DNA from 2 places in the Dysosmobacter sp. Phy genome. Region 1 is predicted to be linked to the other one. Evidence: riboswitches for the same ligand, from Rfam matches in the RefSeq annotation. Region 1 holds a riboswitch; the other holds the start of a gene.

Region 1 (9,816 bases):
TGCTGCGCTTTTGATACCGCCATAGTCCCCTCCATTCTGGGAGGCCCCGCTCTATAAGCGCTTCCTCTCTCATTGTACCCTTATTATACCCTAAAAGTCTATTGGTGTAAATAGTATATTTGCATAAATATATTGGTGCAAATATATCTATCTTGTCAATAGACTATTGGTGTAAATAGTGGTATATTATAATCACAGCAAGGGACAAGAGAGCTGCGACGGACGGGCCAGGGACGAGCTGGATATTCCCTCTACAATCTCTCAAGTCCCACAAGGGGGCCGGGTGGCTGCGACAGGTGGACCGGGGACGAGCCGGAGGACCTCTCTACAATCCGCCCACCCTCACAGGGACCTTGACAACGGAATACCGGCACCGCTATAATGACAGCGTGAGGTGATGCAGAGTGAACAATGAGGAAAGAATCCTGCAGCTGCTGGAGGCCCAGCAAGAGGAACTCCGCAAGATCAACGGCAGGCTGGACGGCATGGAATCCCGGATGGAGGGCATAGAATCCAGACTGGACAAGCTGGAAGAACACGCAGAGGTCACCAGGGCAGGCGTGAACAGCTTGCTTGAATGGGCGGAGGAGTGCGGCAACGTCATCAAGTTCCCCCTCCCCAAAGTAAAGTAAATCCGATTACATCAGGCGGCGCCGGTACTCCGGTGCCGTCTTTTTATGATGTAAGGAGGAAACGAAAATGAGCATCAATGAACTGGAAAGCAAGTGCCGGGAGCTGCGGCAGCTGCAGGCCCTGATCGACGAGGCCCAGGCGGAAGCGGAGGCCCTGCGGGACGCCATCAAGGCCGCTATGGGGTCCCAGGAGGCTGTACAAGCTGGGGAATACCGGATCACCTGGAAGCCGATTACTTCCACCAGACTGGACACCACGGCGCTGCGCAAGGCCCTCCCGGACGTGGCGGAGCGGTTCACCCGCACCACGACCACCCGCCGTTTCTGCGTGGCGTGAGGGAGCATCAGATCGGGCGGCGGAGGTGCCCTCAGTTTTCTGCGGGCACCCTGCCGGAGCTGCCGCCCTTGTATCCGAATCGGACACCGGGGCCATACCCCTTTTAGAATCACCGTTGTCGGATAACCCGGCTGCGGTGATTTTCTTTCGCCGAAATCACCGCTATTTCAGGGGATCACCTGCAGCTTTGCCGGGTACCCTCCAAATCCGCAGGCGCTTGCGGATTTGGAGCGCGGACCAGGTGTCCGGCAAATCGGCAGGCGCTTGCCGATTTCACCGCCTGCCCTCTCTGAAATCCGACAGCGCTGTCGGATTTGCCGCCCAGGCCGCCCACCTATGGGGACCTCCGCGGAGGCACTGAACTGTGGAAAAAACCGCCCCGAAAATCTGTAAAGGGAAAAACAAAGGGAAAACCGCCCCGGAAAAAGGCAAAAAGAAACCCCGCAGCCCTTGAAACTGCGGGGTTTTCCTTTGGAGGTGACACCCGGATTTGAACCGGGGAATCAGGGTTTTGCAGACCCTTGCCTTACCACTTGGCTATGTCACCATCACTGCTATTATTATATGCGGTCTTTCCGAAAAAGTCCACACTTATTTTTGAGATTTCAATGCCCACACCGTTTTTCAGTGTGGGCATTGAACTGGAGCGGGCAACGAGGCTCGAACTCGCTACCTCCACCTTGGCAAGGTGGCGCTCTACCAGATGAGCTATGCCCGCAGGTGGTGCCCAGAGCCGGAATCGAACCAGCGACACGTGGATTTTCAGTCCACTGCTCTACCAACTGAGCTATCTGGGCAAGTCTTTCCCGCGCCCGAAGGCGCGGTCCGGGGAATTTCAACCCCAAGGGGACCCACGGGATGGTGACCATCCCGTGGGAGATGGCGACCCGGAACGGGCTCGAACCGTCGACCTCTAGCGTGACAGGCTAGCGTTCTAACCAACTGAACTACCGGGCCATATATAACAACTCTTCCATTTTGAATTTCTTCAAAATGGTGGGAACAACTGGACTCGAACCAGTGACCCCCTGCTTGTAAGGCAGATGCTCTAACCAGCTGAGCTATGCTCCCAGATCGCCGCACTCGTCAGACGGCAAAAGTTATTATACTCAAAGGACCCGCGTCTGTCAACTATAAAATCAAATTTTTTCTTCTTTTTTCTCCAGAGACGCCAGCATGGCCTCCAGGTCCTGCCGATTGAAGTGCTGGACGTTGTCGCAGAAGCGGCAGGTCAGCTCCGCCTCGCCCTTCTCGTCGATCAATGCCCGCAGCTCCTCCCGGCCGATGCTGAGCAGGGCCCGCTCCATCCGCTCCCGGCTGCAGTAGCAGCGGTACTCGACGTCGCTGCGCTCCAGAATCTCCAGGTCGAAGTCCGACAGCACCCGGTACAAAAGGGCCTCCGGATCGTCGCTCTCCCGCAGGAGGCCCGTCACGGACCCCGCCGCCAGGATGCCGCCCTCCACCTTGGAGATGGTGTCCTCGCTGGCCCCGGGCAGCAGCTGGATGAGATAGCCGCCCGCCGCCAGCACGCTCTGGTCCCGGTCCACCAGGACCCCCAGGCCGCAGGCCGTGGGAATCTGCTCGGACTCCACAAAGTAGGCCGCCAGATCCTCGGCGATCTCGCCGCCCAGCAGGCCCACGCTGCCCACATAGGGCTCCTTCATGTTCAGGTCCCGGATCACCGTCAGGGTGCCCTCACTGCCCACGGCGGCGCCCACGTCCAGCTTCCCGTCGGGGCGCAGGGGCAGGTCCACCGCCGGGTTGTCCACAGTGCCCCGGACGTTGCCCTCGTTGTCGGACACCGCCAGCAGCGTGCCCAGGGGGCCTCCGCCCTTGATCTGAAGGGTGACGCTGGCGCCGTCCCCCTTCAGGGCGTTGCCCATCATGGACGCCGCCGCCAGGGTCCGTCCCAGGGCCGCCGTGGCCACCGGCAGCGTCTTGTGGATCTGCCGGGCCCGCTCCGTCAATCCCCGGGTGGACACCGCCACCGCTTTTACCGCGCCGTCTCTGGAGATGGCGCGTACCAGTTGATCGCTCATATTCTCGCCTTTCTCAATAACTATTCTACCGGCCGCTGGGCCGTGATGATCCAGCGGTCCTCCGTGGGCTTGGGCGGGCGGCTGGTCAGGTCTCCCGTCAGCTTCACCGCCGTGAAGCCCGCCTCCGCCAGGGCCTGCCGCAGCTCCTCCTCTGTCCAGGCCCGCTCCCGGTGCTCCTCAAAGGAGCGGTCCCAGGCGCCGTCGGCCCGCTGGCGGAACAAGTCCACCTGATAGGTGCAGGTCTGCCGCTTCTCGGAGAAGAAGGTGCGCCAGACGCACAAGCTCTCCTCCGTCTCGTCCATGTAGATCTGCCGGTCCATCCGCCGGAGCTTCCAGGGGGTGTTCACGTCGAAGAGAAACCATCCGCCGGGCCTGAGCCACCGGAACACCCGCCGGAAGGTCTCCTGGAGATCCGCGGGCCGGGTCAGGTAGTTGACCGCATCCAGGGTGCAGATCGCCGCGTCCACCGGCTCCAGCAGCCGCAGACGGGGCATGGTCTGGTGCAAGAACAACGGCGGCCGCTCCGTCAGAGCCGCCGCCTTGGTCATGGCCTGGGTCAGCATCTCCTCCGAGGCGTCGGTGGCTGTCACCTCATAGCCCCTCTGGGCCAGAAGGCAGGCCATGGTGCCGGTGCCGCAGGCCAGATCCAGCACCGTCCGCACCGGGATGGGGCTCTTTCGGAACTGCCGCTCCAGATAGTCTGCCCGGCGCAGATACCCCACATCCACTGTCAGCTCATCGTAGCTGGCGGCCAGGGCCTGATACCGGCTCACTTCTTCTTGCATCGCTCAAACAGCTTGGCATAGGCGCCGGTGCCGTAACTGAGGGACCGGTTCACCCGGCTGATGGTGGCGCTGGAGGCGCCGGTGCGCTCCAGGATATCGTTATAGATCATGCCGTCGTACAGCAGTGAAGCCACCTCGAACCGCTGCTCCATGGCCCGCAGTTCCGACACTGTACACAAATCCTGGAAGAACTCGTAGCACTCCTGTTCGTCCTTCAGCTGCAGGATGGCTTTGTACAGCTGATCGCTTTTTTCCTTTTTGCCGATCTTAACCATATGGCACACCCTTTCTGGGATCGTTCCAGCAATCTGGGCGGCTGTCCGCCTTCAAGTATTTTAACATTCTACTGCGTGAAAGTAAAGGGGGCTGACAGGGAAATTTTTCGCACTTTAAAGCGCGGCGCCGTCACCCCTCTGCCGCCGCCGGCATAGGCTGGAGCAAAGTTTCACGTCAGGAAGGAGCGGCGGCCCATGCCCACGATTTTGACCCAACTATCCACGGAGCCACTGACGGCGGAGCGGACCTGGACCGTGGAGGAAATTCCGGTCCTGACCGCCTCCGTCTCCCTGCCCACTCCGGCGGAGGGCGCATCCGGCGCCGCCGCTCGCCGCATCCGACGGTACTACCAGCTGCAAAGCCGTGCTTTCCTGCGGTATTGCCAACGGTGGCTTCTGCCGGAGGCGGAGGCGGAATACCGCGCCGCCCTGACCGCCAGCGCGCCTCTGCCGCAGCTTCGGGCGGAGCTGTCGTACCAGGTCACCTACAACGAAGGCGGGCTCTGGAGCCTTTACACCCAGTCCCGGGAGCGGGGGGCCGACGGCCGGACCCTGCTGACCCGCCGGGGCGACACCTGGGATCTGGCCAGCGGCTATCCGGTGCCGCTGGCGGCCTTTTTCCCCAGGCGCTGCGGCTGGAAAAAGGCACTGCTGGCCGCCGCGGAGGCGGAGATCCGCCGCCGGGAAGCCGCCGGAGCCGCCCGGTGGAACGAGGACTGGCGGCGGTCTCTGCGGCGGCGGTTCAACCCGGAGAACTTCTATCTGACCGGCGACGGTCTGGCCTTTTTCTACCCCATGTACGCCCTGGCTCCTGCCGCCTCCGGCATCCCGGTGTTCACGCTGCCCTACGGGGCCGGAGGGCCTGCGCTCCCGGTCCGGGAGACACCGGAGGAAACAGCAGCGCCGCCGGCCAGATAGGCCGGCGGCGCCTGCGAAGCGGCAGTTATTTCTTTGCCTCGTCTCCCTGCTTCACGGCCTTGACCACCATGGAGGTCAGGGCAAACAGGGCGATGGCGTTGGGAATGACCATCAGCTGGTTGAACATATCGGTCAGGCCCCACACCAGGTCGCTGGAGGTGACGGTGCCCAGGAAGATGAACACCAGGGCCACCAGCATATAGACCACCACGGACTTGCGGCCGAAGAGGTAAATCATGTTGATCTTGCCGAAGAGGTTCCAGCCCAGGATGGTGGAGAAGGCGAAGAAGAACAGGCACACGGCCACGAACATGGCGCCGGCGTTGGAGCCGAATACGGAGCCGAAGGCATTCTGGGCCAGGTTGGTGTTGTTGATGGTGGCGGCCACGGCGTCGGTATACCCGGCGCTGAGGGGGCCGTCGGCGGTGTACATAGTGGAGATGATGACCAGGGCGTTGAGGGTCAGCACCACGAAGGTGTCGATGAACACGCCCACCATGGCCACCACGCCCTGATCGTGGGGCTTGGCCACGTTGGCCTGGGCATGGGCGTGAGGCGTGGAGCCCATGCCGGCCTCATTGGAGAACAGGCCGCGCTTGGCACCCTGGCTGATGGCGATTTTCAACGCGGATCCGATACCGCCGCCGATGATGGCGTTGGGGGCGAAAGCGTATTTAAAGATCATGGCGAAGGTGGCGGGGATATAGGTGAGGCGCATGACCAGCACCACCAGGCCGCCCAGCAGGAAGATGGCCGCCATGATGGGCACCAGCTTCTCCGTGACGGAGGCCAGGCGCTGCACGCCGCCCAGGAAGATCACGGCGCAGATGATCACCAGGATCACGCCCACCAGCCAGGTGGGGACGCCGAAGGCGGTGTTGAAGGTGGAGCCGATGGAGTTGGACTGGACCATGCAGCCGAAGAAGCCCAGGGCCAGGATGATGGCGATGGCGAAGAAGCCCGCCAGGAACTTGCCGAAGCCGCCGGTGAAGGCGGTGGTGATGTAGTAAACGGGACCGCCCTGGATGTTGCCGTCGGCGTCCTTTTTCCGGGTCTGCTGGGCCAGCACGGCCTCAGAGTAGATGGTGGCCATGCCGAAGAAGGCGATGATCCACATCCAGAAGATGGCGCCGGGGCCGCCGGCCAGAATGGCGCCGGAGGCGCCCACGATATTGCCGGTGCCCACCTGAGCGGCGATAGCGGTGGCCAGAGCCTGGAAGGAGCTCATACCGCTCTCCTGCCGGCCGCCCCGCAGGGACAGGTTTCCAAAGACCTTCCGCATGCCCTCGCCGAAGCAGCGGACCTGGACGAAGCGGGTCTTGACGGAAAACCACAGTCCCACGGCGATCAGCAAAATCACCAGGATGTAGTCCGACAGGTACGTATTGACGGTGTTTACGATGTTGAGCAGCATGTTTCTCCCTCTCTTTTCCCGGCAAGACGACGCAAAAAAGAGCCGGAGACCGCCAGCGGCGGTATCCAGCCCAACAGCGACGAACAGCCGCGGCACCGCGGACGGTGCCGTGCGTTCCCACTCTGTCCTTTTACCTGAGAGATTCAGCGGATTTCTCCGCCTTGCACCTTCGGTACTCGTTGCTGAGCTTCTCCAGAGCGACATCCGTTTTTAGTCCCCGCCCGGTCCCGGGCGCCTGAGAGTGTTACTCCTTCGGCAGGCTGTGCGCCGTTTTCCTAAAAACTTCCCTTGCCGTTATGAAATTATGTAGTAATATATAGCACTTTACAACGCAGAAGTCAACAGGGCTTTTGCGCAGTCCCCGTCCGGCATCCGCCGGGCGGGGACTGTATCCGGTCAATAGAACTCCTTGATGTAGGCCAGCACGTCCTCCCGGGTGCCCTGGAAGGGGCCCGGAGTCTCCATCTTCAAAGAGACCAGGGCGGTGCAGTACTGGAGGGCGTCCTTGATGTCCGCGCGCTGGCGCTCGGTGATGTAGCCAGCGAAGGTGGTGTCGCCCCGGCCGGTGCGGCCGGAGAGGTTCCGGGCCTTGATGGGGCAGGTGTAGATCTCCTTGCCGTCGTAGGCCAGGACCTCGGTGTTGTGGGTGATGAGGACCTCCTTGGCGCCCCAGCTGTACAGGAGCTTCGCGGCCTCGGCCCGGTCGGTCAGGCCCGTCAGGATCTCCGCCTCGGCGGCGTCGGTCTTGAGATAGTCGATGCAGGGGAGGTACTCCTTCTTCTCCGCCCAGTCGTGGAAGGCCATGGTCTTGTCGGCCTCCACATGGCGCAGCAGGCACTGGACGTCCACGGCCACCTTGCCGTGCTTGGCGGCCTCGGCGAAGAGAGCACCGTCAAAGTCACCGTAGACCAGACCGGCGAAGTGGTAGATCTTGGTCTCCACCTCCGGCAGCTCGTCGAAGCGGAAGGGATCGCACACGCCCATGGAGGTGCACGCCCGCTTCTCCTTGTCGGCGGTGAAGTACTGGTTGCGGATGGAGCAGGTGGCGGCAGAGGGCTTCCAGTACACGTCGGCGCCGGAGCCGGCAAAGCGCTCCTCCACATTGGCGTCGGCGGGATTCAGCTTGGTGAACACGGCGGTACGGTTGCCGGACTTGGCCGCCGCGAAGCCGGAGGCCACCACGGCGCCGCCCACCTCCTTGCGCTCGTTGCCCTGATAGTCGATGTTGTGGTCCAGGGATACCGGTCCGATGACCAGCACGTCATAGGCCTTTGCCATATGTATTCTCCTTTCGTTGTATCAAAGCTCTTCCACGGAGATCACGCCCTGGGTGGCGTGTACCCCCGCCAGCACCCGCTCCACACCGCACTTCTTGTTCAGCTGCAGCGTGAACAGGGCACAGGCGTTGTGCTTTTCCGTCTCGGTGGAGCGGGTGATCTCCATGTTCAAAACCTTCAGATTCAGCTCCCGGAACAGCTTCAGCACGTTTTCCAGACAGTCCTTATTGGTGTACTCCATGTACAGATTGACCTCCGGGGCGTTGTCCAGCACCCGGTATTCCAGCTTGGAGAAAAACATCTCCGCGGCCAGGATCAGCAGCGTGGCGAAAATGCCGCCCTCGAAAAAGCCGCCGCCCAGGCACAGACCGATCACCGCCGCGGCCCAGAGGCCCGCCGCCGTGGTCAGGCCCTTCACCCGGCGGCGCCGGGTGACGATGATGCAGCCTGCACCGATGAAGCCGATGCCGGCCACCACCTGGGCGCCCAGGCGGGCCATATCGGTGTAGTAGTGCATGTACAGATACAGGTACTGGCTGGTCAGCGTGGTCATGGCCGCACCCAGACAGATCAGAATGTGGGTGCGGAAACCGGCGGGCCGGCGCTTGTACTCCCGCTCCAGGCCGATGATGCCGCCGCAGACGACCGCCAGGACCATCCGCAGGCAGATGGAGGCCATCGTCACATCCCGCAAGCCGTCAAAAATGGATAACATCTCGTTTCCTCCCCTCTCAGATCTCGTCGATGGCGTAGACGCTCTCCAGCTCCGAAATGGCCGCCAGCACGCGCGTATGGGCCTGTTTCTGGTTCATTCGGATGAAGAAGATGGCGCTGGGGTTCCGGGACCGCTCCTCGCGGCCCCGCTCGATCTCCACCTCGTAGATCTGGACGTCCTGGGACTTGATGCGGTTGATGATCTCGCCCACATCGTCCAGGGATTGAAACTCCACGTAGATGTTCATGTTCCGGGCATTTTCGATGATGGCGGTCTCAATAAAGGGCAGCAGGCGAATGACCAGGAAGATCAGGGCGAAGCACAGCGCCACGCACTCGTAGAAGCCCGCGCCGATGGCAAGGCCCATGCAGGCCGACGCCCACAGGCCCGCCGCCGTGGTCAGGCCCTTGACCTCCTGCTTACCGGTGACAATAATCGTGCCCGCGCCCAGGAAGCCGATGCCGTTGATGACCTGGGCGCCGAAACGGCTGACGTCGGTCCGCAGGCCGATCTCTGCCGCCAGCTCCGTCCACTCGTGAGTCACCATATAAAATTCATACTGACTGAGGATCACCGTCAGCGCCGCGCCCATGCATACCAGCATATAGGTGCGGAAGCCAGCAGGCCGGCGCTTGCGCACCCGCTCCAAGCCAATCAGTCCGCCGAACAGCATCGCCAGCAGCAGCCGCAGCAGGACGGAAACGGCACTCATTTCCCGCAGCCAATCCAGTTGGGCGATCATCCCGCCCCCTCCTTCCCTTTTCCGAGAATTTTTGGAGGCGGTCTTTGAAAACGCTTGCGAAGCAAAAAAGATGGTTCCTTTCGGAAAATTTCCACTTGATTTCGCAAAAAAACTTTCTTTGCCGTCTCCTGATCGTTTCCTATTTTGTATCATGCCAGGGGAGAGAAGTCAATGGCTTTCCGGTCTTTAACAGGCAAGTTTTCCAAAAAATCCGCTTTTTTCAAGCGGTTTTTGAAGTATAATCCATATTTTTCCATTTTTTGAAAACGTTTACCAAACCTCTGCATCCCCCAGGGGAAAGCAACAAGCTCCGGCCCCAGAAGGGGCCGGGGCTTGCAGGATCGGTCAAAGGGGAAGATACCGTCCTTCCACCACGCCGCCGGGGCCGATGGTAAACTCCAGAGCATGATGGGGAGGCAGAGGCTCCGCCGCGCCGGGGACCGGGGGGCAGTCGGAGAAGTACAGCCGGGCGCCGCCCTCCGCCGCCATGGTCAGCACGCCGGGATCGGCGCTGTTGTACCGCCGGTCGCTGGAGGCGCAGCACACCACTGCCCTGGGGGCGATGGCGCGCAGCTGCTGGGCGCTGACACCGTCCCGCTGGCCGTGATGCCCCACCTTGAAAAGGTCCGCCTGCAGGGCCTCTGCCGGGATATCGCCGTAACCCAGGCAGTTGGTGTCGCCC
Region 2 (9,816 bases), 1.5 Mb from region 1:
CTCTCTGGCTATGCTGACCGCCGTCGCCTATGTGGTGATGATCCTCAGCAAAATGCTGCCCCAGGTGGTGGGCTTTTTGCAGATGGATCTGAAGGATACCGTCATCTGCATCGGCGGCTTCATCTTCGGGCCTTTGGCCGCCGCCGTCATCGCCATCGTGGTGGCCGTGGTGGAAATGTTCACCGTCAGCGACACCGGCATCATCGGCCTTATCATGAACGTGCTGGCTACCGTGGCCTTCTGCTGCACCGCCTCCTTCGTCTATAAGAAGGTCCACAGCAAGAAGGGCGCTGTCATCGGCCTGGCTCTGGGCACCGTATGCCTGACCGTGGTGATGCTGCTGTGGAACTACCTGATCACCCCCATCTACATGGAGTTGGACCGGGCTGTGGTGGCCGCCATGCTGCCCACCGTGTTCCTGCCCTTCAACCTGGTCAAGGGCGGCCTCAACATGGCCGTGATCCTGCTGCTGTACAAGCCGGTGGTCACCGCCCTGCGCCGGGCCCGCCTGGTGCCGGAGTCCCAGACCATCGTCCAGCCCGGCGGCAAGGTGAACGCGGGCTTCCTGCTGTTCTCCCTGGCCCTGCTGGCCACCTTCGTGACGCTGACCCTGGTGCTCATGGGTATTCTGTAATCCAAAAATCCATCCATTTTACTCCGGGGAAGGCGGCGTGCCTGAGGCACGCCGCCTTCCCTTTTCCGCCCCTTTTCAAAGGCGAACAAATGTGCTATACTGAGTGCAGAAAGGGGGCAGCGCCATGGAACGGATCATTCTGCACTGCGATCTCAACAGCTTTTACGCCTCCGTGGAATTGCTGAGCCACCCGGACCTGCGGCAGACACCTGTGGCGGTATGCGGCGATCCCACCTCCCGCCACGGCATCATCCTGGCCAAGAACGAGCCAGCCAAGCGCTTCGGCGTCCAGACGGCGGAGACCATCTGGCAGGCCAAGAAGAAGTGCCCGGACCTGGTGCTGCTGCCGCCTCACCACCACCTGTACCGGGAGTACTCCCGGAAGGTCAACGACATCTACGGCCAGTACACCGACCTGGTGGAGCCCTTCGGCATCGACGAGAGCTGGCTGGACGTGACCGGCACGCTGCACCTCTTCGGCGGTGACGCCCGCGCCCTGGCGGACACCCTCCGCCGCCGGATGCGGCAGGAGCTGGGGCTGACGCTGTCCGTGGGCGTCAGCTTCAACAAGGTCTTTGCCAAGCTGGGCAGCGACTACAAAAAGCCCGACGCCACCACCGTCATCTCCCCGGAAAACTGGCGGGAGATCGTGTGGCCGTTGCCGGTGGGAGATCTATTGTACGTGGGCGGCGCCGCCCGGAAGCTGCTGGGCCAGTACGGCGTGGACACCATCGGCCAGCTGGCCGCCTGCAAGCCGGACATGCTGGAGCAGCTCATGGGTAAGATGGGCCTCCAGCTTCACAGCTACGCCAACGGCCTGGATGCAGACCCGGTCCGCTCCCGGTTCGAGAAGGAGCCGGTGAAATCCGTGGGCAACGGCACCACCTTCCCCCAGAACCTGACTACCCGGGACCAGGTGCGCCAGGGCATCGCCATGCTGGCGGACTCCGTGGCCAGCCGGCTGCGGCATCTGGGCCTCTACGCCGGCGGCCTCCAGGTGACGGTCCGGGACCCCCAGTTCCGGGACCGGTCCCGGCAGACCCGGCTCTCCGCCCCCACCCACCTGATCCGGGAGGTGACGGAGACGGCCATGGACCTGACGGAGCAGATCTGGAAGCCCCCGTCCCCCATCCGGGCCCTGACTGTCACCGCTATCCATCTAATGGAGGCGGAGGATACCTATGAGCAGGTGGATCTGTTCAGCGGCTCCGCCGCCACCCGGCAGCGCAGCGAAAAACTGGAGGCGGCCATGGACCGCATCCGCGGAAAATACGGCAGCAGCGCCATTGCCTACGGCGCCGCCGCGCCGGAGAAAGAGGAGGATCCCCTGCCATGACGAGAAAAGAGGAAAAGCAAGCCCTGCGGACCACCCTGCGCCGCATGGCGGAGGGCCTGCCCCAGAGCTACCGGGAAAAGGCGGACGCGGCCATCACCGCCCACCTGCTGGCCATGCCAGCCTATCAGGAGGCGGAGACGGTGTTCTGCTTTGTGGGAACCGGCTGGGAGATCGACACCCGGCCCATCCTGACCCGGGCCCTGGCCGACGGGAAACGGCTGTGCGTGCCCCTTTGCACCGGGCCGGGCATCATGGAACTGCGGCAGATCACCTCCCTCAGCCAGCTCTCCCCCGGGGCCTACGGCCTGCCGGAGCCGCCGCCGGATACCCCGCAGGTGGCGGTGGATGCAGTGGACCTGGCGGTGCTGCCCTGCATGGGCTGCAACCACCTGGGGCACCGGCTGGGCCGGGGCGGCGGATACTACGACCGCTTCCTCTCCGTCTACCGCTCCGCCGCCGTGCTGATGTGCCGGGAGCGGCTGATCCGGGAGGAGATCCCCCTGGAGCCCCACGACATGCCCATTCCCTGGGTCCTGACGGAGCGGGGCCTCTACGAGGACGGCACCCCCGCCCGGCTGGGCTGACGGAGGTAGTTCCTCCGCAGATATCGCCGAGGCAGATGGCTGTCAGAAGAAGAAAGTAATACCTATCTCCAGATTTTCCCTTGACATCAGGGAGTAAGTCTGCTAGTGTGAAAAAAAGAGGGGGATATCCCTCTGCAAGTTCATATCTGAATGAACGGTACAGGAAAGTTCGCCCTCCGGGCGGCGCCGAAGGTCCCGCGCGCGGCGGGACCAGGCAGACGGGACTGTACCGGGACAGAACTCTGGAGAGCAGCAATGCACCGAAGGGGCAACCGGGCGTCGTTCGCCGGGAATCTCTCAGGTCACAGAACAGAGGCGTAAGGAATCCCCCAACAGCGGGGCCTCCTTATGCCTCTGTCTTTTTTGTGCCGGAAACCACGGAAATCCCACTATGATACAGGAGGCGCAGATATGGAAAAACGAACTCCCCTCTACGACACCCACGTGGCCCTGGGCGGCAAAATGGTGCCCTTCGGCGGATACCTGATGCCGGTCCAGTACCCCGCCGGCGTCATCGCCGAGCACATGGCGGTGCGGGAAAAGGCGGGACTGTTCGACGTGTCCCACATGGCGGAACTGCTGCTGGAGGGGCCGGACGCCCTTGCCAATCTCCAATGGCTGGTGACCGCCGACCTCAGCAAGATGACCGACGGCCAGGTGAAGTACGCCATGCTCTGCAATGAGCGGGGCGGCATCGTGGACGATCTGGTGGTCTGCCGCCAGGGGCCGGAGAAATATCTGCTGGTGGTCAACGCCGGCAACCACGAGAAGGACGCGGAATGGGTCTCCTCCCGCCTGACCGGCGGCGTGCGCTTTTCCGACATTTCCGACCAGGTGGCCCAGCTGGCCCTTCAGGGCCCTAAGTCCGGGGACATCCTGAAAAAGATCTGCGCCGAGGCCGACATCCCAGAGAAATACTACCGCTTCAACGACCACGTTACCCTCCGCTGCAAGGGCGGCGATGTGGAGGCCCTGGTGTCCCAGACCGGGTACACCGGCGAGTTCGGTTTCGAGCTGTATTGCCCGGCTGACCGGGCCGCGGACCTGTGGAACACGCTGCTGGAGGCGGGCGCGCCTGAAGGGCTCCTGCCCTGCGGCCTGGGCGCCCGGGACACCCTGCGGCTGGAGGCCGCCATGCCCCTCTACGGCCACGAGATGGACGACGACGTCTCCCCCAAGGAGGCGGGATTGCCCTGCAAACTGGACGGCAAGGACTTCCTGGGCCGGGAGGCCATCATCGCCCGGGGCGCCCCCGCCGTCAAGCGGGTGGGGCTGAAGGTCACCGGCCGGGGCATCGTCCGGGAGCACTGCGACCTCTACTACCCCGGCGGAGACAAGGTGGGCCGCACCACCTCCGGCACCCACTGCCCCTTCCTGGGCTATGGCGCGGCCATGGGCTATGTGGACCTGACCGCCGCTGAGCCCGGCACCGCCCTGGAGGCCGATGTCCGGGGCCGCCGGATCCCCGTGGAGGTGGTCCCCCTGCCCTTCTACAAGATCACCCGCTGATGAGACGGCGGTTTCCCCATGCGGACCACATCAACCTGATATATTTTGTAAGGAGGAACGATCCATGAACTTCCCCGCTGAACTGCTGTATGCCAAGACCCACGAGTGGGTCAAGATGCTGGACGACACCACCGCCCTGGTGGGCATCTCCGACTTTGCCCAGGACTCCCTGGGCGACCTGGTGTTCGTGAACCTGCCCATGGCGGGCGACAGTGTCGCCGCCGAGGAGCCCCTGTGCGACGTGGAGTCCGTGAAGGCCGTGTCCGACATCATCTCCCCGGTCAGCGGCGTCATCGCCGAGGTCAACGAGGAGCTGCTGGACGCCCCGGAGAAGCTGAACGAGGATCCCTACGGCGCCTGGATCGCCCGGATCGAGCAGGTCACCGACCAGGCCGATCTCATGGACGCCGCCGCCTACGAGGCCTTCACCCAGACGGAGGGCTGAGCCCATGGGCAGCTACGTACCCAACTCCCCGGCGGTGCGGCAGGAGATGCTGGAGGCCATGGGCGCCTCCGGCATCCGGGACCTGTACGCCAACGTGCCGGAGGAGATGTTCGTCAAGGAACTGGACCTGCCTGCCGGGAAGAGCGAGCTGGAGGTCCGCCGGGCCGTGACCGCCATGGCGGAGAAGAACCATGTGTTCCGCACCTGCCTCCGGGGCGCCGGCGCCTACCGGCACTATATCCCCGCGGTGGTCAAGTCCATCGCCTCCCGGGAGGAGCTGGTCACCGCCTACACCCCCTATCAGGCGGAGATCAGCCAGGGCATCCTCCAGTCCATCTTCGAGTACCAGACCATGATCTGCGAACTGACCGGCATGGACGTGTCCAACGCCTCCGTCTACGACGGGGCCACCGCCGCGGCGGAGGCCATCACCATGTGCGTGGACCGCAGGCGCCGCCGGGCACTGGTGTCCGCCGCCGCCCATCCGGAGGTCATCGAGACCATGCGGACCTACTGCTTCGGCTCCGGCGTGGAGCTGACCGTGGTGCCCGCCCCCGGCGGCCGCACTGACAAGGAGGCCCTCTCCGCCGCCCTGGGCGACGACGCGGCCTGCTTCTACCTGGCCCAGCCCAACTACTTCGGCCTGATCGAGGACGCCGCCGAGATCGGCGAGATCGTCCACGCCGCCGGGGCCAAGTTTGTCATGGGTGTGAACCCCATCGCCTGCGCCCTGCTGGAGACCCCCGCCGCCTGCGGCGCCGACGTGGCCGTGGGCGACGGCCAGCCCCTGGGCCTGGACACCGCCTTCGGCGGGCCGTACCTGGGCTTCATGGCCGCCACCAAAAAGCTCATGCGCCAGCTGCCCGGCCGCATCGTGGGCCGGACCCACGACGTGGACGGCAAGGTGGGCTACGTCCTGACCCTGACTGCCCGGGAGCAGCATATCCGCCGGGAGAAGGCCAGCAGCAACATCTGCTCCAACCAGGCCCTGTGCGCCTTTACTGCCGGGCTGTACCTCAGCGCTATGGGCGCGGAGGGCCTTGCCCAGGCCGCCCGGCAGTCCCTGTCCAAGGCCCATTATCTGGCGGAGCGTCTGGCCCAGGCCGGACTGCCCCTGGCCCACGAGGGCCCCTATTTCCACGAGTTCGTCACCGCCTGCACCCCGGAGACTGGGGAGCAGATCCTCAGCGCCCTGGCCCGGGCGGACATCCTGGGCGGCCTGCCCGTGGAGGGCGGCCTCCTCTGGTGCGCCACGGAGCTGGTGAGCCGGGAAGATCTGGACAGGGCTGCGGACATCGTGAAGGAGGTGCTGGCGCAGTGAAAACCATCTTTGAAAAGGGCCACCCCGGCCAGGGGCTGAGCCTGCTGCCTCCCTGCGACGTGCCGGAGGTCCGCCTGGACCGGGAGCGGACCGATCCGCCCCGGCTGCCCCACGTGGGTGAGAACGAGCTGACCCGTCACTACAAGCAGCTGTGCGACCGGGTCCACGGCGTCAACGACGGGTTCTATCCCTTGGGCTCCTGCACCATGAAGTACAACCCCAAGATCGACGAGGAGCTGGCGGCCCTGCCGGGCTTCACGAAGATCCATCCCCTCCAGCCCGTCTCCACGGTCCAGGGCTGCCTGGAGGCGTTGTGGACGCTGGAGCAGTCCCTGTGCGCCGTCACCGGCATGGACGCCGTGACCCTCCAGCCCGCCGCCGGCGCCCACGGGGAATTCACCGGACTGCTGCTCATCAAGGCCTATCACACCCACCGCGGCGACAGCGCCCGCACCAAGATCATCGTCCCCGACTCCGCCCACGGCACCAACCCCGCCTCCGCCCGGATGGCCGGGTTCGACGTGGTGAACATCCCCTCCGGCACCGACGGCTGCGTGGACCTCGCCGCCCTCTCCGCCGCCGTGGGACCCGACACCGCGGGACTGATGCTGACCAATCCCAACACCGTGGGCATCTTCGATAAGAACATCCTCTCCATCACCCGCATCGTCCACGAGGCCGGGGGCCTTTGCTACTACGACGGCGCCAACCTCAACGCCGTGGCCGGCGTGGTGCGGCCCGGCGACATGGGCTTCGACGTGTGCCACCTGAACCTCCACAAGACCTTCGCCGCCCCCCACGGCGGCGGCGGGCCCGGCTCCGGCCCCGTGGGCTGCAAGGCGCTGCTGCGGGACTTCCTGCCGGGGCCCCAGGTGGAAAAAACGGAGGACGGCTACGGCTTCTTTACCCCCGCCCACTCCATCGGTCGGGTCAAGGGCTTCTACGGCAACTTCACCGTGACGGTGAAGGCCCTGGCGTACCTGCTGACTTTGGGCCGGGAGGGCGTGCCGGAGGCGTCGGAGAACGCCGTGCTCAACGCCAACTACATGATGTGGAGACTTGCCAAAACCTACGACATGGCGTACAATGGCTGGTGTATGCACGAATTCGTCATGACGCTGGAAAAGCTCCGCAAGGACACCGGCGTCAGCGCCATGGACATCGCCAAGGGCCTGCTGGACCACGGCATCCATCCGCCCACCATGTACTTCCCCCTCATCGTCCACGAGGCGCTGATGGTGGAGCCCACGGAGACGGAGAGCAGGGAGACCATGGACGAGGCCTGCGCCGTGTTCGAGCAGCTCTATCAGGACGCCCTGCGGAACCCCCAGTCCCTCCGCGAGGCGCCCCGGCGCACTCCCGTCCGCCGGTTGGACGAGGTGGGCGCCGCCCGGAACCCGGTGCTGCGGTATGAGTTCCCCGTCGGAGACGGGGAAGCCGCCCATTCTTAAATCGAGACAGAGGAGAGACTTGCCATGATCCAGGAGACAATGAAGTTCATCGCCCAGGCGGACCCGGAGGTGGGCGCCTCCATCCAGGAGGAGTTCGCTCGGGAGCGCCGCAACATCGAGCTGATCGCCTCGGAGAACATCGTCAGCGAGGCCGTCATGCTGGCCATGGGCACGTGCCTGACCAACAAGTACGCCGAAGGCTATCCCGGCAAGCGGTACTACGGCGGCTGCTACGCCGTGGACGTGACCGAGGACATCGCCCGGAACCGGGCCTGCGAGCTCTTCGGCTGCAAGCACGCCAACGTCCAGCCCCACTCCGGCGCCAACGCCAACCTGGCGGCCTTCATGGCCCTGGTGCAGCCCGGCGACACGGTGCTGGGCATGAACCTGGCCCACGGCGGCCACCTCAGCCACGGCAGCCCCGTCAACATCTCCGGCAAGTACTTCCACATCGTGCCCTACGGCCTCAATGATGAGACGGAGATGATCGACTACGACCAGCTGATGGCCGTAGCCAAGGAGTGCAAGCCCAAAATGATCATCGCCGGCGCCAGCGCCTATCCCCGGACCATCGACTTCGCCAAGTTCCGGGAGGTGGCGGACGCCGTGGGCGCCTATCTGATGGTGGACATGGCCCACATCGCCGGTCTCGTGGCCGCCGGGGTCCATCCCTCCCCCATCCCCTACGCCGACGTGGTCACCTCCACCACCCACAAGACCCTGCGGGGCCCCCGGGGCGGTCTGATCCTGTGCAATGACGACGAGATCTTCAAGAAGATCAACTCCGCCGTGTTCCCCGGCTCCCAGGGCGGCCCTCTGGAGCACATCATCGCCGCCAAGGCCGTGTGCTTCGGCGAGGCGCTCAAGCCCGAGTTCAAGGAGTACGGCAAGCAGGTGGTGAAGAACGCCGCCGTACTGGCGGAGGAGCTGCAGAAGCAGGGCTTCCGCCTGGTCTCCGGCGGCACCGACAACCACCTGTGCCTGGTGGACGTGCGGAACTTCCACATCACCGGCAAGGAGTTCGAGCACCGGCTGGACGAGGTCCAGATCACCGTCAACAAGAACGCCATCCCCAACGACCCGGAGAAGCCCTTCGTCACCAGCGGCATCCGGGTGGGCACCCCCGCCGCCACCACCCGGGGCTTCAAAGAGCCGGAGATGGTGAAGATCGCGGAGTGGATGGCCATGGTGGCCCGGGACTTCGAGGGCTGCAAGGATCAGGTTCGTTCCGAGGTGGACGCCCTGTGCCGTCAGTTCCCCATCTACAACTGAGCTGCTAAAAAATCCCCCGGCTCTTGTATGAGCCGGGGGATTTTCCATGTTCAAAACAGTTCCAGCATCTGCTCAAGCGCCGCTCTGGCCGCTCCTCCGCTCTCCCTGCCGGGGGAAACTGCGTGCAATGCATACAAACCATTTTCCAGGATGAAAAACGCATCCGCACTGGAAAAATCATGATAGTATTCATTCTCCGGCGTTTCCGTTACCACCAGGGAATAGGGAACCTTGCTGCCGGTTACGCCAGAGGTCAGGGTGAAGTCCGCCTCTCCAATCCATACGGCCCCGGTCCCCGGGTCCAGAAAGCTTCCCTCCGGATAGAGATTTACAGACATCTGAATCCGAATTTCGCCCATAAGATAGCCCGCATCTACCTGAACACTCTGCAATTCTCCGTTGGCAGAGCCGTTTAAAGTGACGGCGCAGTGCCGCCTGCTGTTCTCGTCCAGTGTCTGCGCATCTCGGGGGATGGCAGCGTAATTGGCCATCTCCAACAACTCCGCCTCCTCCAGAGGGTTGCGCAGGGGGAATCCCACAAAGTCCTCACATTTTGTCCAGCTGTCAAACGTTCCAAACCAGTATCCCGGCGTTGTGCTCATCAGGAGAGGATTTTGCCCTGCCGCCTTTTCAGGCACTCTTTCCATAATGGCCCAAATCTCACGAGAGAAGGACTCCAGTGGAACAGCGGGAATGTCTCCGTCCACCCGATAGCTGGACTCCTCCTGCCCCACTGAAATCTCTTCGATCCGCAAGTGCCACAGCTCGGCTGCCAGCACGGACGCTGACAGAACCGCCGCGGCTGCCGCTAGCAGCAATGTCCGGCGGCCCAGTTTCCGGCGGGGACGTCGCTCCTTACCTCCGCGGATCTCCCCCTCCAGCCGGTCCAACAGGGCCCCGCACTCCGGCGGCAGGGGCACCGCTTCTCTGTAGGCCATGGCCCGCAGACGCAGATCCAGCTCATCCATCCCGTTCCACCTCCAGCCATTTCCGCAGCTGCTCTCTCGCCCGGCTCAGCCGCACCCGCACCGTGCCCGGCGCGGCGCCCACGATCCGGGCGATCTCCTCCGTGGGCAGGTCCTCCCAGTAAAACAGCACCACCGCCTCCCGCTGGTCCCGGGGCAGGGCCTGGACCGCCTGCCAGAGGCTGTGGTCCTCCGGCTCCCTCTCCGGGGCGGCGGGCTCTGTCCCCAATGCCTCCAGCGGCACGGTCCGCTCCCGGCGGCGGCAGAGCTGCCGGGCCTCGTTGGCGGCGATCTTCAGA

What was found. A riboswitch is a leader RNA that binds a small molecule or an ion and turns the genes downstream of it on or off. The one in region 1 is predicted to bind glycine.
Region 2: another riboswitch for glycine. It lies ahead of gcvT (glycine cleavage system aminomethyltransferase GcvT); the one in region 1 lies ahead of ACVDHE_RS03360 (alanine/glycine:cation symporter family protein).

The regions. Positions count from the first base shown of each region.
Region 1 covers NZ_CM136997.1:655,896-665,711, forward strand. The annotation lists gene ACVDHE_RS03300 (ABC transporter ATP-binding protein) at 1-23, opposite strand, end outside; gene ACVDHE_RS03305 (hypothetical protein) at 405-632, shown strand; gene ACVDHE_RS03310 (hypothetical protein) at 700-969, shown strand; tRNA gene ACVDHE_RS03315 (tRNA-Cys) at 1,442-1,516, opposite strand; tRNA gene ACVDHE_RS03320 (tRNA-Gly) at 1,612-1,687, opposite strand; tRNA gene ACVDHE_RS03325 (tRNA-Phe) at 1,691-1,766, opposite strand; tRNA gene ACVDHE_RS03330 (tRNA-Asp) at 1,850-1,926, opposite strand; tRNA gene ACVDHE_RS03335 (tRNA-Val) at 1,964-2,040, opposite strand; gene hslO (Hsp33 family molecular chaperone HslO) at 2,109-3,008, opposite strand; gene ACVDHE_RS03345 (class I SAM-dependent DNA methyltransferase) at 3,029-3,793, opposite strand; gene ACVDHE_RS03350 (YerC/YecD family TrpR-related protein) at 3,778-4,068, opposite strand; gene ACVDHE_RS03355 (RsiV family protein) at 4,264-4,986, shown strand; gene ACVDHE_RS03360 (alanine/glycine:cation symporter family protein) at 5,012-6,400, opposite strand; glycine riboswitch at 6,513-6,606, opposite strand; gene ACVDHE_RS03365 (PfkB family carbohydrate kinase) at 6,797-7,678, opposite strand; gene ACVDHE_RS03370 (MgtC/SapB family protein) at 7,700-8,392, opposite strand; gene ACVDHE_RS03375 (MgtC/SapB family protein) at 8,409-9,134, opposite strand; gene ACVDHE_RS03380 (ComEC/Rec2 family competence protein) at 9,480-9,816, opposite strand, start outside.
Region 2 covers NZ_CM136997.1:2,162,627-2,172,442, reverse strand. The annotation lists gene ACVDHE_RS10665 (ECF transporter S component) at 1-634, shown strand, start outside; gene dinB (DNA polymerase IV) at 759-1,970, shown strand; gene ACVDHE_RS10655 (5-formyltetrahydrofolate cyclo-ligase) at 1,967-2,554, shown strand; glycine riboswitch at 2,787-2,877, shown strand; gene gcvT (glycine cleavage system aminomethyltransferase GcvT) at 2,966-4,063, shown strand; gene gcvH (glycine cleavage system protein GcvH) at 4,128-4,508, shown strand; gene gcvPA (aminomethyl-transferring glycine dehydrogenase subunit GcvPA) at 4,513-5,829, shown strand; gene gcvPB (aminomethyl-transferring glycine dehydrogenase subunit GcvPB) at 5,826-7,280, shown strand; gene glyA (serine hydroxymethyltransferase) at 7,305-8,552, shown strand; gene ACVDHE_RS10625 (hypothetical protein) at 8,603-9,520, opposite strand; gene ACVDHE_RS10620 (RNA polymerase sigma factor) at 9,513-9,816, opposite strand, start outside.